Regions from separate parts of the Cutibacterium equinum genome, predicted to be linked through region 1. Evidence: riboswitches for the same ligand, from Rfam matches in the RefSeq annotation. Region 1 holds a riboswitch; each other region holds the start of a gene.
The links. Region 1 has a riboswitch for cobalamin ahead of O6R08_RS03000 (ABC transporter substrate-binding protein). Riboswitches for the same ligand answer to the same signal wherever they lie in the genome.

Region 1 (5,535 bases):
TGCAACTGCCAGCGCGATCGTCGATCCCCACCGCAGACCCGTGAAGGAGCCGAGAGTCCACGACAACGCCGACCTGGCAGCGTTCGACTCACCGAAAACCATAATCATCATGGACACGGCCGCTGCGCACAGCTGACCGACGGCCACACCGGCAAGAATCGTGCGGCTGGGCGGCAACTCCCCGGAACGACCGGTAGCCATCCCCAAGACCATGACCAGGGCACCGACAGCCCCTCCGAAGGAAGCCAAGGTCATGAGGACCGATTGGCCCAGGGTGCTGGAAATCCCGACGACGAGAACAAAGACGGCACCTACCGAGGCCCCGCTGGAAATACCGAGCAGGTAGGGGTCGGCCAGGTCATTGCCGGTCAAGGTCTGCAGTACCGCACCACACATTGCCAGCAACGCGCCGACGACCATCGACCCGATGACTCGGGGAGCCCGCAGCTGCCAGACAATCTGATCGTTGAGGACGGTAACATCGGCCCCGGCAATGAGGCGGAATCGTCGGGCCACCACCCTGGCAACATCCCGGACAGGGACATGTACCGCCCCGATCCCCAGCACCACGAGGACAGTGCCGACCAGGGCAGCGACGAGAACACCGGCGATCAGCCAGCTACGCCAGCGACTCACTTGCCGTTGATCTTCGCAAGACCATCATTGAGGGTCTTGGCCCCGTCAACAAGCTCAGCACCCGGGGTGCTCTGGGCGAAGGGCACCGTGACGAATTTGTTCTCCTTGACCGCCTTCATCTGGCTGAGGACAGGATCCTTCTTGAGGTAATCGATCTTCGATTTTGCCGTGGACCAGCTTGCATCGGCGACAACGATGACGTCCGGATTGGAGGCAACGATCTTCTCCCACGAGCCGTCTGCCCACCCGCCATCGAGATTGGCGAAGAGATTCTTGGCTCCAACAGCGTCCATGAGAAGTTGAGGCCCACCGTGGCCTGCGCCAATGAACGGGGTCTTGTCTCCCGAGTCAAACCAGACGATCGACGTCTCGGTGCCGTGCTTGTTCCCGGTGACCTCTTTGAGGGCATCACGCTGCTCGGCAATGGCCTTGTCAGCGGCATCCTTGGCGCCGATGAGGGTTCCTACTTCGGTCATTTCCTTCCAGACGTTCTCCCAGGTGGCATCGGCCACGGGAGTGCCCTCCGGGCAACCAAAGGGGCTGATGTAGGTCGCAATCCCCTGCTTCCGCAGCTCTTCCCGTGTGCCAACAGCCTTGTCAGTGAAAGCGCTGGAGTAGGAAGACACAGCCAGATCAGGTGTGGCGGCCAGGAAGGTTTCCTTGGAGGGGTACTGCTTGGCGAGCACCTTGACCGAGTCGTAGGCCTTCTTCCACTTCGCCGGAATCTCACTGTCGAGGTAGGCGGTGCCGACGAGTGTGGATTCACCGCCGATGGCCAGGACGTCCTCGGTGGCTCCCTGATTGAGGGTCACAGCCCTTGTCGCGGGCTTGTCGAGGGTGATTTTTTGTCCGCAATTGGTGATGGTGATCGGGCCTTGTGCCGATGCTGATGCTGATCCCGATGCCGAGGAATCCTTGGGAGCGCCGGCGCATCCGGCGAGCATGACAGCGGGAATGACCGACGCTACGAGAGCGCAACGAAAGGGGACGAGGTGCATGGAGAAGCCAGCTTTCTGTGTTCGGCGTGCGCGGCCGGGTACCAACAGGACGATGTCAGGTGGTCTTCGGGCTCAACCTCGTCTCCAGCCCCGACTCCTTCCCAGTGCTCATGGCACCAGTGGCGTTCGCCGTGGCGGATCAGTCATACCGCTGCGCGTCAGCTCCGGCCTCTCACCGGATTCCAGCGCTCGTGATGTCACGAGCAACCTGACGCGAGGATGTTAGCACCCCCTGTGTATGCCCCCTTGACGGGGTCTCACCTCACTTGAACAGGTCAGTGAACCGAATCGTCGTCTTCCGATAGATCTCGTTGTAGGCGGCTCGGCGCTGATCTCGTAGCCATCCCATCCCCTTGCGGCCATACCAGGCATGAGGGTGCGCGTGGCGGCCCTCGTGGCTCTTCCACGTGTCCTGCCCGAGATGGACGTGGACAGGCTGGGGGTGCGGGTTCCGGACTTCATGGCCCCGATGACAGGAAGGGACGAGCCATCCTGTAAGCCGGGTTCTGTGGCCCATCAGGGCCGGTGATCATCCATCTGTGAACACCATTACTGGCATCCTCCAGCCTTTCGGCTGCGCAGCCTACCCGGACGCTCGGGCGAGCAGCCCTCGAACACGTCCGCGACCTCACGGTCTTCTTGGCCTTGCTCCAAGTGGGGTTTGCCGTGCCGTCATCGTCACCGATGACGCGGTGGGCTCTTACCCCGCCGTTTCACCCTCACCGGCCCGAAAGCCGGCAGTTTGTTTTCTGTGGCACTTTCCCGCGGGTCACCCCGGGTGGGCGTTACCCACCACCCTGCTCTGTGGAGCCCGGACTTTCCTCGACAACTCAGGGATTGCCGCGATCACCCGGATGACTCGTCCAAACGACAATTCTACGGTCAATACGGCATCGTCGCCACACTGGCACGGCGTACCTGGTCAGAGGGACTCCCCGGTGCGCACCAGAATGCGCTCGCACTCCTCGCAACGCACGACATCGTCCTCGGCGGCTGCGGCATAGGTGCGCAGATCGGCCGCATTTGCGGCAATGCCACACCCCTCGCACACGCCGTGGACGAGCTTGGCACATCCCATGCCGGTGCGCTCGCGCAGCAGATCATAAAGCTTGAGGAGATCGGCCGGAATACCGCCGGCCTGGGTCTGGCGCGCACGCTGCAACTCGGCCAGTTCGTCGTCAATACCTTTGAGGCCGGCGTCGCGCGAGGCCAACACGGTACGGATGTGGCCATCCAGCTCGACACGACGACGATCAGCGTCGGCGTGGGCAGCTTGGGCATCCTCGACGGCCTGCATGGCGTCAAGCTCAGCATCCTCCAACAGGCTGATACGCCGCCCGAGGTGCTCGATCTCCTCGGTCAGCCCCTGCAAGGCCTTGTGATCGGCGACGGAACCCGAGTCGACGGTCTTCTTGTTGCGCTCCATACGGGCGCGAGCCGGCTCGAGGTCCCCCTCAATGCGTTCCTGCTCCATCTTGGCGTCAGACAGAGCGGTTGACGTGGCGACGACCTCCTCAGCCAGAGTCCTGCGCTGGACGGCGAGGTCCTTGAGCTCGGCCAGCTCGGGCAGGGTCTGACGACGATGCTGCGCCTGGGCGATCAGACGGTCAGTCTGTGCAAGATCGAGAAGCTTCCACTGATCCTGTGCCGCGGCTTTCACGCTGCCCTCCTGCGTTCCTGGCCCCGTTGAACAGGCCCTGTTGACATGTGGGGTTCAGCCTACCTCTCATCGCAGACCCGCAGTCGATTGTCAGTACGTCATGTCCTCGACACCTACACTGGAAGGCACACTCATCAACCAGCGGAGGTCTCAACACACATGACCGAGACGAGGTCGTCAGATCTGAATGAACAGATGAAGCAGGCCGAGGAGCAGAAGGTCCCCAAGCGTCAGACCCCGTTCTCCAAGGCCTTCGTCGAGTTCATCCCCACGGATTGGGCTCCTTATCCCGACGAGCTTCCCGAGCCACTGGGTTCTGTGCCCTCGGCCACCGCCCATCGGGACGCCCTGGCCGCCCGTTTCGACGGGGACCGCCTGGTCATTCCGGCCGGCCATCTCATGCGTCGCAACAATGACTGCGACTACCCCTTCCGCCCCAACACCGCCTTCGCCTACTACTCGGGCCTGGGCACCGACAGGGAGCCGAACGCGGTGCTCGTCGTCGACACCACATCGCAGACCCGCGACGTGCTGTACTTCAAGCCGCGCGCCCCGCGCACCGACCGGGAGTTCTACGCCGATGCGACCTACGGCGAGATGTGGGTTGGCAAGCGCGAATCCTTGGAGGAGATGTCGGCCATGACCGGGCTGACCTGCCGCGACATCTCCCAGCTCGATGACGCCCTGTCGTCCGGTGACGTCACGGTGCGCGTCATCCGCGACGCCGACGAGAACGTCACTGCCACCGTCGACTCCCTGCGTCCCAAAGGTTCCGAGGAGGCCGACGACGAGCTTTACGAGTTCTCGTCTGCCGCCCGTTTCTGCAAGGACGACTGGGAGGTCGAGCAGCTACGTGACGCCTGCCGCAAGTCCAAGGTCGGCTTCGAGTCCATGATCGCCGAGATCCCCGAGGCCGTGCGCAAGGGACGCGGCGAGCGGTGGATGGAAGGCACCTTCGGACGGGTCGCCCGTCACCTCGGCAACGAGGTGGGTTACGGTTCGATCTGCGCCGCTGGCGACCACGCCAATACCCTGCACTGGGTGCGCAATGACGGAGACCTGCGACCCGGCGAGCTCATCCTCATCGACGCCGGTATCGAGGTTGATTCCCTCTACACCGCCGACATCACCCGCACCCTTCCGATCTCGGGCACGTTCTCCCCGGCACAGCGTCGCGTCTACCAGGCCGTGCTGGAGGCTCAGGACGCTGCCGCCGAGGTTGCCAAGATCGGCCATGATCACGCCGAGATCCATCAGGCAGCCATCCGCGTCATCTGTGAGTACCTGCACGAGTGGGGCATCCTGCCGGTCAGCGTCGAGGAGTCCCTGTCCCCCGAGGGTGGCCAGCATCGTCGTTGGATGGTCCACGGCACCTCCCACCACCTCGGCATGGACGTCCACGACTGCAACCAAGCACGTCGTCAGGATTACGCTGGACCGCTCAAGAAGGGCATGTGTGTCTCCAACGAGCCGGGCATCTATTTCAAGGAGACCGACCTGCTGGTCCCTGAGGAGTTCCGTGGCATCGGTGTTCGCATCGAGGACGACCTGTGCATCACTGATGGTGAGCCCGAGTGGCTGTCCCAGGACTGCCCGCGTCACATCGACGATGTCGAGGCCTGGATCGCCGAGATCTGGGGACGCACCTCTCACTGATCATCAAGACCCACTGATCACACGCACCGGCGATGCGCAGTGCCGGGGTTTCAGCCCCTGGCGCTGCGCATCGTTGCCGTCATGGTGAGGCAGAGGATGAGGACGGCCGGGATGGCGTGCAGGGTTCCCAGTCCGTGATTGGATCCGTTGACGGCGATGAGGATTCCCGCAACGATCTCGACGACGATGAGCACCGCACACAGGACGTCCCACCCATTGCGGCGTCCCCAGCGAGCCACCAGGAAGACGATGGCCAGCAGCATTCCGATTCCCATGATCGTCTGCTGAGCGACCCAGCCAGCCAAGGGTCCGTCACCGGCTCCGCGCACGAACATGGCCCAGCCCATGCACCGAGTCAGTGATCCGGTGCCGGCAACCTGGACGGCGAAGAAGTGACCGACGACGAGGAAGACGACAGCGCCGACGCCAAGTTTGGTACGCCCATTCCAGACCCACGGGGAGTGCGGGCTGACGGCGACGAAGTAGGCCCTCCACATCGCCCCCATCGCGATGATGGCAGCCAGCAGGTCGAAGGACGCCTCGATGCGGTTGATGCCCCATTTGATCGTCATCATGCCGAAGATT
Region 2 (5,535 bases), 1.2 Mb from region 1:
AGATCGCCAACTTCAACAGAGCGCCACCGGAGAACAGGCTGATCATCGAGTACAGACCTGCCGAGGAGCCAGAATTGGCCTCAGCGACACATCTGTTGATGTTCGACACGTTGACGTTCGGTACGGGGATGACGGACCCGAGCCTGAACACCGCCAGGATGAAGAGCGTAAACAGGATCTTGTGGCGAAGATCCGGCGTTCTGAAGGCATTGGCGAAGGCGGAAAGCATCCGGGCCCTCTCCCATCTCGTGGACTACTGACTACGCAGATCCAACCCCCATGACGCGCTGCAAGCAAATGTCTGGGAGCATGGACACAGCGGGGGTAGCCTATCAACTCACGAGGGCAATACCCACGTCGCCACCTACTGCTACTCGTCTGACCCCGTCTGGAGCGCCATGAGACCGCCCATCATCATCTCGTCGCATCGAGGACGGATCGGTGTCGGGATTGTCCTGGCTGCGATCGTCGTGCTGACGATTCTTGACCTCATTCGATCTGGTTTGGCTGGGTTGACGAATCTTCCGGTTCTGCTGCTTTTCGTGTGGCTGGTGTGGATCATTTGGGGAGTGGCCGAAATTCGGATCAATGACGACGGGGTGACGGTCGTCAATCAATTCCGGATTTGGGAGGTTCCCTGGGATCGAATCACTGAAGTCACGGGACGATGGGGCCTGTCACTGACGGCTGAGCGCCGTCCTGACGCTGAAGGGGCCCGGAAGCCGCGCACTATCTCGGCATGGGCTGCTCCGGCGCGCGGGACGGCCACTGCGATGAAGGGCACTGCCGATCACCTCCCGCAGGTCATCATCGGCTCCGAGGTACCGATGAGATGGTCCTTGGACTCTCACGCGACTGCTCGCCTCATCGAGACGGAGCGAATCGAGCGTCGTCCCGTGGGCAAGGCGGCTGCTACCCAGGCCAAGCCGGAGTCGACGTCAGATCACCAGAAGTCCACCCGAGCGACGCCTCACGACGCCGAGATCCGGGTGCATCCGAACTGGTTGACGATCTGCGTCACCGTCGTTCTCGTCGCCGCCGCCATCATCATCTGAGAGCCTCTTTCCCCCTGTCGATCAGGGACACCTTGAAGTTCACCTGAGGTGGCAGGTACCGCACCCCCAAGCTCATGGCGTAAAGTACGGGTGGTCCGGGGGGTGTACCCCGGACCGACAACTGTGACGGAGAAGCCGGTGAGAGTCCGGCGCTGTCCCGCAACCGTGATGCCACGTGGCTGAGCCGGATCGCCGAATCAGTTGAGCGTTGATGCCATGTCGTGGGTTGCGTGGCGTGACGACCCTCTCGTTCGTCGCGGTGACCCGCCGAGAGGAGCCTGATGGGTCGCCGCCCACTCACCGTTGCGAGCCTGCTGGCACTCATGTGCGCCACGGGGTCGATGATGGTTGTCCCCTCCCATGCCGAAGGGGCAGGGTTTCACGACGGATGGTGTCAGAAGGACGAAGGGTTCGCCGTCGTTGTGTATTGGCCGGCCAAGCCCGCTGACGTGGAGCCCGAGATCCCGGGGAACCTCGACTCGAAGACTTTGGTGCGCTGCATCATTGGTGCCCACAAGACATCCGGGGATGGCCGAGAGGATGTCCTGAAGCTCGCGGGACTCGGGTATGCCACACAGGGGGACATCGTCACGACGATCAATGGCATCGAGAGCGACGCTTTCGCCGAGATCCCGGCCTACTGGTGGTACCACACCGGCACTCGGGAGGGGGACTCCGGCGGACGGTGGGATCCCAAGAGTAGCTGGACGCAAAGCCTCAACGTCAACGACTTCGGGCTCATCGTCTTCTCCTCTGATTCCGAACAGCTCCCTCCTGTCACCCCGAATTTTGCCAAGGGTGGGGACCACGGCGACGAGCCTGGTCCCGGCCCCGGTCCTGGTCCCGGCCCAGCCCCCGGCCCCGGCCCAGGACCATCGACCGGAGAACCCAGCCACGGACCAACGGGCAAACCCAGCCACGGACCCACCGGCGAGCCCACCCACAAGCCGACCAGTGGCCACGACAAACCAACGGGCAAACCCACTCGCACATCGGGTCACGGCGGCGACAAGCCCTCCCACGAACCCGGTCGCAGCCACGGTGGGGACCATCATGACCGTCCCAATCCGACGGCACCGAACCACGCCGACGGCCCCCGACCGCACAAGAAGCGCGACCGTGCCGACAGCCGCCCCAACACGATTTCCACAGTCACGGCGACGCCTCCTACGCCGAGCCTCCCGACCGTCAGTTCTGCGTCACCCTCCCGACCGCGTCCGTCCTCACCGTCAGCCACCCCGAGTTCACCGACCCCCAGTCCCCGCGCGTCCTCTCCTGCCGCAAGCGCCGGATCCTCACTGGCCCCCCAGTCGTCGTCGCCGGTGTGGGGACGCGAGGACCACACTCGTCGTTCTCCTGACGAGGGCGAACACAAAGGTGCCCCCTGGTGGGTGCCGGTCGGTATAGGAGTCGTCGCTCTCGCGGGCCTGGCCTTGGCGCCCGTCATCCACCGCCGCCATCGTCGCGGGGACCAGGAGGACGAGGAATGAACTGCATCTCCATGATCCGCGCGGCGACACTCGCCCTCCTGACGATCTGTGTCAGCGCCGTGGCAGGGGCAGCTCCCGCCCGCGCCGAGCAGAGTTCCCAGACAACCAGCCTGTGCTCAGGTGCGAAGGTGTGCAGCCTGACCACCGATCGATGGCTGCGAGAAGGGACGACCCCCAGAGTGATCATCCGGGGAAACCCGAATGTGCGAGGCACGGTGCGGATTTTCCGCGCCTCTGTTTCCGACAACGAACTGAGCGGGCTCACGCCGATCGGCAAGGGCGCATCCTTCTACACCGATGCTCACGGCATGGCCCAAGTGTATGTGCCCATTCCCTCCTCGTCGGACATCGGCGAGGGCGGCTGGGCTTTGGTGAGTGTCTCAGACATCGAGGGGCTGGACACCACCCGAATGCCCGGCCAGTTCGTCGCCTTCGGGTCACTCGTGCCGCATCTACTGGGCGATGGCTACTCCGAACGCAAGCCCGCCGGTCAGACCCTCGACATGCAGGCCGTCGGCGCAATTCCCGGTGACACCTACCGGGTCCAGGTCAAGCAGGGCGACACCTGGCACGATGCCACTGCCATCGGCCAGCTTCCTGCAGCAGCTGTGAATCCTTCACAGATCACCCACATCCACTGGACGGTGCCGCGCGGACTGACGGGCACGAAACACGACGTCAGGGTGCAGTCACTCACTGATCCGCGCCGCACGGCGTCATGGGTCCTCATCCCGACCGTCGACGGGGTCAAGGCTGCTCGTAGCCCTTTGTTCACTCCCCCACCGGTCGGCACCAATCTCGGCGTCCCGACGACTGATCGCGGCGCCCATCCCGAGACAGCGGTCAAGGCTGTCAGCGGAACCCTCTTCGGGGTCGGCGTTGTCTCTGCCCTCGTCGTGACCGGCGCGTCCCGGCCCAAGCGCTCCTCCAGCGAGCCCTCAAGAGACAACCGGACGCCGTCATCGCCAGAGGCGAGTGCTTCATGACGACCTCGCGCATTCACACCCCCGCGACCCCAGTCCCCGCCTGGAGTTGGGGGGCTGAGCTCGTCGTCCTGGCCACTATCGCCATCTCGACGACCAATCTGCTACTTCTCGCGGTGATGTGGGTGTGTCTGGTGGTGACCCTCGCGATGCTGGGAAACCATCCGGGAGTGCTGGCCACAACTCGCTGGCTGTCCGGGATCGTCGTCGTGTGGTGGATCATCATGGCTGTCGTCAGCCCTTCAGCGGACTCGGCGATGGGCTCGGTGATGTGGAGGCTACCAACGTGGTCACCTGGTCCAGGAGTTCATCTGGGAGGAGTTATGACGGCCTCGGGCCTCCTGCTCACCATGACGCCCATGATGCGAGCACTCGTTCTGGTGACACTGTTGGGGGTTGGCATGGCAGCGGTGCCACCCACCAGCGCATCTGCCGCGGGACGTCGCCTGCTCGGCTCGTGGTCCCCGGCGTTGGAGTTCTTCGCTGCCCTGCCGCCTGCACTGGACCGCCACGCTGTCTACGCAACGGCGCGTCCTACCGAGATCGCCGCAACCACTCGTGAGGGGGCGTCCGGACTGGCACGTCGACACCGACCGCTGGCTTCTTGGACCGCCTCGGTTCGTGCGCTGATTCTCATCATCTGCATGACTGTTCCATTCGTCGCGCTGACGTCGGGGCATGCATTCCCCGGAGTCGACCAGGCCACGACCACCTTGATGGCCTTCGTCGTGGCGGTTCTCCTCACCGCCTTGTTACCGAACGGGGAGCCGATAGGGACGATCTCGGCACTCAGCCTCGTCGTGGCGATTCTGGCCGTTATCACCCTCGCGCTGTGGGTCATCGGCGTGGACGGATCCGCCGTCACCCCCCACCCAGGGTGGCCGCCGGTTCCGGTCGCCAACCTCATCTGCGTCGTGGCGCTCCCACTGGTCGTCGCTGTCGTCGGCCCGCGTCGCCGTCAGGGGGTGCCGGCGTGATTGTCCTCGATGAGGTGTCGGTGTGGCTGCCCGGCCGTGGCACCGTCGTGAATAATGTCAGCCTCTCACTGCCCACCGGCACCGTGACCTGCCTGGTGGGTCGGCGCGGCGCGGGGACGACGATGGTGCTTCGGCTGCTCGCCGGCCAGTTGCCCGCCGGTGCCCGCGTGCGAGGGAGGGCCTTCATCGACGAGGTCGACGTCATGGATCTGGGGCCGGATCACCTCGCAGAGATGACCCACATCGTCGACACGGACCTGCTGACCTGGGCTGATCTGCGAGATTCTGATCCCGTCGAAGCCGGCCCATGGATCCGTCGGCCTCTCGACACCTGGCCACTTGACGTCCGCGCCCGGCTCGCGACATCGCTCGTCAGCCCCGACGTGGCACGTGGACACAATTACATCCTCGTTGACCATCCGACCTGCGGACTCAACGGTTCCCAGCGCAACAGCCTCACCGCCCGACTACGTGCCCTGGCCGATCATGGCGCAACAGTGTTGTGGGCCGATCATGACCTCGACGCCGTCTGGTCCGGGGCTGACCGCATCGTGGAAATGTCGGCGGGATCCGTCGTGTCGGATTCCCCTGCTGGCACGTGGATCCCCCGAGGCCTTCCTCTGCCTGTCGGTCGCGCACTGGTATCTCTGGCAGGAGTTGAAGGATCTGCCATCTCCGCTGACACCATCCCCAGCGTCTTTCCGGACCTACCACGGCCGCACCACAATCACGCGCACCGCGCCGGGCCTGTCATGACAGTGATCGGCTGCCACGATCTCGGTCTCGAAGGCCCTGACCTGGTCATCCACGATCGTGAGACGCTGGCCATCGTCCGCGCCGAGGACCTTGCGGGAGCGACCGGTCTTGAGCCTCCTCGCGAGGCACAGGATTCTGTCCGGCCGGAATCCGTGGCCTCCCGGTTACTGGGTGCGCTCCCCCGGCCAGGGCGTTGTCTCTCCTCGGCCTCACTACGTCCCAGCCAAGACCTGCACCAGGTTGCAGGAACAACCGAGTTGGCGTCGAGACGACG
Region 3 (5,535 bases), 1.2 Mb from region 1:
AGGCCCAGGAACAGCGCCAGAAGGCGCTGGACCAGGCCAACACCTCCCAGAAGGACTCGGGTTCGGGCACTGGACGGACGTGGTAGCCCGAAGGTACGCATCGGCCTCCAGATATCGAAGTCGTGGCCGCGAATAGGAGGATTATCTGACGCGACCTGCGCTCGAGACGACACAGGGCTCCACCGCCATGGCGGTGGAGCCCTGCTGTCACTCGGGAATCAGACTCCCGTGGATGGAAGTCCGAGGTGGCGCGTGGGGCTGTCCGGGAGGGACGGATTCACCGGGATATCACCCTGGCGAGGTCCGGGCTTGGCCACAGAGGTGGGAGGAACCGGCGTCGGCGTCACGGTCACAGTCCCGGTCGGCGAAACCGTCGGTGCCACGGACGTCGGTACCGCGGACGAGGTCGGAACGACCGTCGGGGTTACCGTCGGCGTAGGCGTGACAGCAGACGTCTCCGTAGGTGAAGGCGTTACCGTCGGTGCCACGGTCGAGGTCGGAACGACCGTCGGGGTCACCGTCGGGGTCGGCGTCACCGTAGGCGTCACCGTAGGCGTAGGAGTCACACTCGGCGTAGGCGTCGGGGTCACCGTCGGGGTCGGCGTCGGAGTAGGGCTGGGAGTCGACACCGCAGCCGTCACCGGCTGGATCCACGTCCCGGAGAAGTCCTCGGAGTGGCTGGTGGCGTCGTTGTGCGACCACGTCCACTCATACCCTTCATCGCTGGCGGCCGGGTAGGTCACCATGTCACCTGAAGCCACAATTCCCTCAGGCGCCGTGAACTCAACCTTGGACCCATCGGCAGCCTTCGCCACCGGGACCGCAACCTGCTGCTGGGCTGGAACGGCAGAGGCCGTCACCTTCTGCCAGCGGGCGCGAAGACCCATGAATGCGGTGTTCTTGACCCCAGACAACGGTGAGAGGTCAGAGATGTGGTTCGAATTGAGATTTATCTTGGTGAGATTCTTCATCCCGGCCAAGGCGGAGACATCGGAGATCTCATTGTTGTCGAAACCAATTTCGACAAGGTTCGTCAACCCCTGGATCGGAGTCAGGTCGGAGATCTTGTCACCGTTGAGAAACAGCTTCTTCAACGAGGTGGCGCCGGAAATCCCGGAGAGATCAGCCAGGTTGACGTTGTTGTTGGCGACAAGTCGCTCAAGTGCAGGCAGCGAGCCCAGCCCGTCGAGACTGGTCACACCGGGATACTTGTACTTGCCGCGGTTCATCTGGTTGATCGTCAGATCGGTCAAGTTGGTCAGCGACGACAACGGCTGCACCGTGGTGATCGGGTTCTGATCCAAGACCATCGCCTTCATATTCTTCAGACCCGCAAGCGGCGCCACATCCGTGACGTGGTTGTTGGGCAGGTACAGGGTCTCGAGCTTCGTCAGACCTGCAAGCGGCTCGACGCTATCAATCTCGTTGGTCGTCAGGACCAGGCTGTTGACGTTCGTCAGCGCCTCAGCTCCGGTAATGTCCTTGATTCCCTTGTTGATACACGTGACCTCGGTCAACCCAGCAAGATTCTCAGCAGTCAGAGGCGCGCCGTCCTCCAAGGAGTCCTGCAGGCAGGACTTGAAGTTCGGGTCAGGGATCTCGACGAGCTTCGCCGGTTCGGGAGCTGCAACGACGTGGACCGTGATGGACCCGTTGAAGTACATCGAGGCGTCGCGGAACTGCCACACGTAGTCGCCCGCAGAGGGGTACGTGACGTTCTTGCCCTTGATCTTGACGCCTTCAGGAACCTCACGATCAGCCACGAAGGTCGTGCCTTGATGGTCGACGGCGGTCGGGACGGGGGCCTCGACCCCGGCAGTGGCCGACCCACCGTCAACGGTCTGGTAGTTCGAGACGATGTCGGTGTCTCCCAGCCCCTTGATGTCCTTGAGTGGGGACAGATCGCGGATGTGGTTCTTGCCGACGTCCAGATGCGACAGTTTCGTCAACGACCTCAGCGGCGTGACATCGGAGACTCCAATGCTGTTGACATCCAGGCTGAAAATGCCAGTCATGGAGGCCAACGGCTTGAGATCACTGATCTTGTTCTCCGGCAGGAATGCCTTTTCCAATCCGGTCAGCTGATCGATACCGGTAAGGTCCTTGATTCCCCTGTTCCGGCAGCTCAGGCTCGTGACACCGTCGAGTTGTTCCTTGGTGGGAGTGGTGGTACCCACCTTGTCGGTGATGCATTTTTGCAGGGCCTTGTCAGGAATCTCGAAGGAGGCCGCCGGAGTGGTGGGAGCCGGATCGACCTTCGGCTTCCAGGTCGGAGGGACCTCCCATGGGCCGTCGATGAGCATGTAGTGCCATGCCTCGATCGAACCGGGCTCCGGATGGTAATTACTCGCACCGAGCTGCGAGTACTCCCACGTTGTCTCGGTGTTCTTGCCTGCCGGCTTCCCGTGGAAATAGCCCCAGTAAGCGTAGAATTTGTCGGGGTTTTCCGGATAGCCGTTAATCGAATCGATAAACAACCCCAGGTCACCACCGAAATCGGTGTTACCGATGTCGAAACCAGCCGACGTCAAGGCTTCCACACCGTTGGAGAACTTGGTAGCACAACCAGTATCGACATGGCCGTCATCGCGCTCGGCATAGACGAAGACGTGGTTCTCGTTGATGCACTTCTGCGCATCAGAGTCGTAGGACGGCGGTGCCGCAGATGCCGGGCCAAGATGGGTGATGGCAATTGGCAGTGCCACTGCTGCTGCGAGTAGACCAGCCAAACCCCGTAGACGTCTCACTATTCCTGCCTTTCACTGGGTGGACGCTTCTAGGCCATCCAGCGCTGGGCCAGGATCGTCTTTTCCGCTGTCCACGACGGAAACAAGTACGGGACATCTCAACGATGGCGATCCGACTTAGCCGACATTTTTGTCGGTCTACACGGTTGCGGGACAGTCCTGGATTCGCACCAGGTTCTCCATCGGTGAAACCATGTGAAGCCTAACACACAGGTTCGCAGCGCCTAACTAGATGTGGACATGTGATGGGCGCGAGCTTAGACTGACACTGCAACCACGGGGGAATCCGGTGAGAATCCGGAGCTGACCCGCAACCGTGAGGGGCTCGTCCCCAAGTCGGAGTACCTGGGTTGCGCCAAGGAACATCACACCGTCGAGGACTGCGGTGGGTTCAACTCGGGGGGCTTTCCCGTCCTGAGCGCAACGCATCCTCAGGAAGAAGGCCCGCCACATGACCAGGCTCAATCGATGGGTCGCCGGTCTCGCCGCCGGTGCACTCGTCGCATCACCGTTCGTGGTACCGGCGTTCGCTGACCCGCAGCCCGCGCCATCACACGCACCTGTCACCGCCACCATTGATGACGGTTCCGCCCCGTACTGCTTCGATCCGCCGGCCAGCCCGGTCAAGGGTGCCATGTGGGCCGGATCGGTCAACGACACCGCTGCCACCAGTAAGTACGTCGCCGCGGCCGCCGACTGGCTCGCCCAAAAGTGGCAGGAAGACCCGACGACCTACGGACAGGCTGGCGGTGTCGCCGACGGCATCATTGCTCTGGTCGGCTCCGATGCCCATCCTGACGTCGTCAAGGAGATGACTGCGGCCCTCAAGGAAGCAGGCCCGAAATACGTCGAGAACAACCCGGCTGGTCTGGCGAAGGTCATCATGACCGCCGAGATCCTCGGCGAGGATCCGACCTACTTCCTCGGCAAGGAAACTGGAAACCTCTGGGTCAAGCTTGCCGGCTATATCAACGATGAGACCCCGGGTATGCAGAACCGCGTCAACATGTACTGGGGCCCGCACCTCATCACCATTGCGCTGACCCGCGCCAACCGCCCGGTGCCACAGAAGATCATCGACAAGTTGCTGTCGACTCAGGGCACTGACGGCACGGACGCCGGCGCTTTCGGTTACACCAAGCGGAACCAGGACGGCAGCAGTGTCTTCGTCGGCGACCCCGACTACACCGGTATCGCCCTGTCTGACCTGACTCTGCTGCAGCGCAACTCTCATCTCATCCCGGACGGCTACCAGGCCAAGATCGATGCTGCTGCCGCCAACGCCACCACGTGGGCCATGAACACCAAGGAGCACGACGACGGCGACTACTGGGAGACCTACTCCGCCGCCAACTCGACCGGCATGCTCGCCAGTGCTCTGGCCGAGCGTGGCGAGGACATGAAGTCCGTCAAGCAGTGGATGATTCGCCAGCAGCTCCTCACCAACGTCGGTGCGTGGCAGGCCAAGCGCAACTCGAGTGAACCCAACCTCATGGCCACCGATCAGGCGGTCATGGCTGTTTCGGGCCACGGTTACGCCTCGGCATGGTCCGGCAAGGCCCCGGAGGGTGTTCCGTCCTGCAAGACCACCCCGTCCGCGACTCCCACCGCTACCCCGACAGACACTCCCACCCCTACCCCGACAGACACTCCCACCGCCACCCCGACCGGCAAGCCCGGTGACATGAGCGGCGCCCAGCAGTGCATCGCCGTGGGCCACGTCTGGGTGTACGTCGAGCAGGACAACGGCACCTCTAAAGGCGGATGCGCATCGAAGTTCAACGATGGTTTCGAGGCTCTTGAGTCGGCAGGGTTCGCCATCGAGTCCAGCGGTGGGTTCCTCCACAAGATCGACGGTTACCCGAAGGTGTCTAACATCAACGAGGCGTACTGGTCCTACTGGCATGCCACCCCGGCCGGCGCTGACAAGCCGGTGAAGTGGCAGTACTCGATGACCGGTGCTGGTAGCGCCAAGCTCAAGCCTGGTTCCATCGAGGGCTGGTACTTCAAGTCCCTCTCCGCTGACTGGAATACTGGACCGAGCTGGGATGCCCGCCTGACACCATATGCTCCCTCGGCTACCCCGACTCCGAATCCGAGCGTGACCCCGACCCAGACACCGACGATGACCCCGACCGTGACCCCAACCGGAACGGCCACACCGACGCCATCCGCCACCCCAACAGTGACTCCCACGGTCACGCCCACTGTCACTCCGACGATGGCCCCGACCGGATCGGCCACTCCCGCACCATCCGCCACGGCGACCGCCGATGACCCAGTGCAGGTGGCTCCCGTCGGCCCGTCGAACCGTCCTGCGGATCGTCTGCCGGCCCTGCCCCATACTGGCGTCTGAGGACAATCGATACGACGAAATACTCCCTGCTGCGGCATGATCGTCATGTGAGTATTCCCAACATCGAACAGCGGCGAGCACTCCGACCATGGTCGGGTGTGCTCGCCGCTGTCTTGTGTGCAGCCCTGTCCATCGTCTTCCCGCTCTGGGCGCAGGCTGCCCCCTCCCCGAGCGCCGAAACCAGCCAGGCGAAGGCCATTGACGACTGCCTCAACGCCAACAAGGTGTGGGTCTTCGTCATCACCGAGGAGGAAGAGGTGCTGTCGAACCAGTGCGTCGACTCGCCGTCCACCGGCGCCGATGCCCTCAAGAAGGCCGGAATCACCGCCGGTAAGAACAAAACCGGTCTCATCTGCACGATGAATGACCATCCCGCAGTCTGCCCCAAGAAATTCCAGGGCCAGTACTGGGCGTATTACCACGCATCTGGCG

Region 2: another riboswitch for cobalamin. It lies ahead of O6R08_RS08310 (hypothetical protein); the one in region 1 lies ahead of O6R08_RS03000 (ABC transporter substrate-binding protein).
Region 3: another riboswitch for cobalamin. It lies ahead of O6R08_RS08370 (hypothetical protein); the one in region 1 lies ahead of O6R08_RS03000 (ABC transporter substrate-binding protein).

Annotation. Positions count from the first base shown of each region.
Region 1 covers NZ_CP115668.1:656,370-661,904, reverse strand. The annotation lists gene O6R08_RS03005 (FecCD family ABC transporter permease) at 1-636, opposite strand, end outside; gene O6R08_RS03000 (ABC transporter substrate-binding protein) at 633-1,634, opposite strand; cobalamin riboswitch at 1,676-1,861, opposite strand; RNA gene rnpB (RNase P RNA component class A) at 2,114-2,496, opposite strand; gene O6R08_RS02990 (zinc ribbon domain-containing protein) at 2,557-3,294, opposite strand; gene O6R08_RS02985 (aminopeptidase P family protein) at 3,454-4,950, shown strand; gene O6R08_RS02980 (COX15/CtaA family protein) at 5,001-5,535, opposite strand, start outside.
Region 2 covers NZ_CP115668.1:1,822,041-1,827,575, forward strand. The annotation lists gene secY (preprotein translocase subunit SecY) at 1-229, opposite strand, end outside; gene O6R08_RS08305 (PH domain-containing protein) at 399-1,055, shown strand; cobalamin riboswitch at 1,134-1,267, shown strand; gene O6R08_RS08310 (hypothetical protein) at 1,337-2,545, shown strand; gene O6R08_RS08315 (hypothetical protein) at 2,542-3,531, shown strand; gene O6R08_RS08320 (hypothetical protein) at 3,528-4,505, shown strand; gene O6R08_RS08325 (P-loop NTPase family protein) at 4,502-5,535, shown strand, end outside.
Region 3 covers NZ_CP115668.1:1,833,831-1,839,365, forward strand. The annotation lists gene O6R08_RS08360 (hypothetical protein) at 1-86, shown strand, start outside; gene O6R08_RS08365 (leucine-rich repeat domain-containing protein) at 219-2,705, opposite strand; cobalamin riboswitch at 2,985-3,114, shown strand; gene O6R08_RS08370 (hypothetical protein) at 3,199-5,103, shown strand; gene O6R08_RS08375 (hypothetical protein) at 5,151-5,535, shown strand, end outside.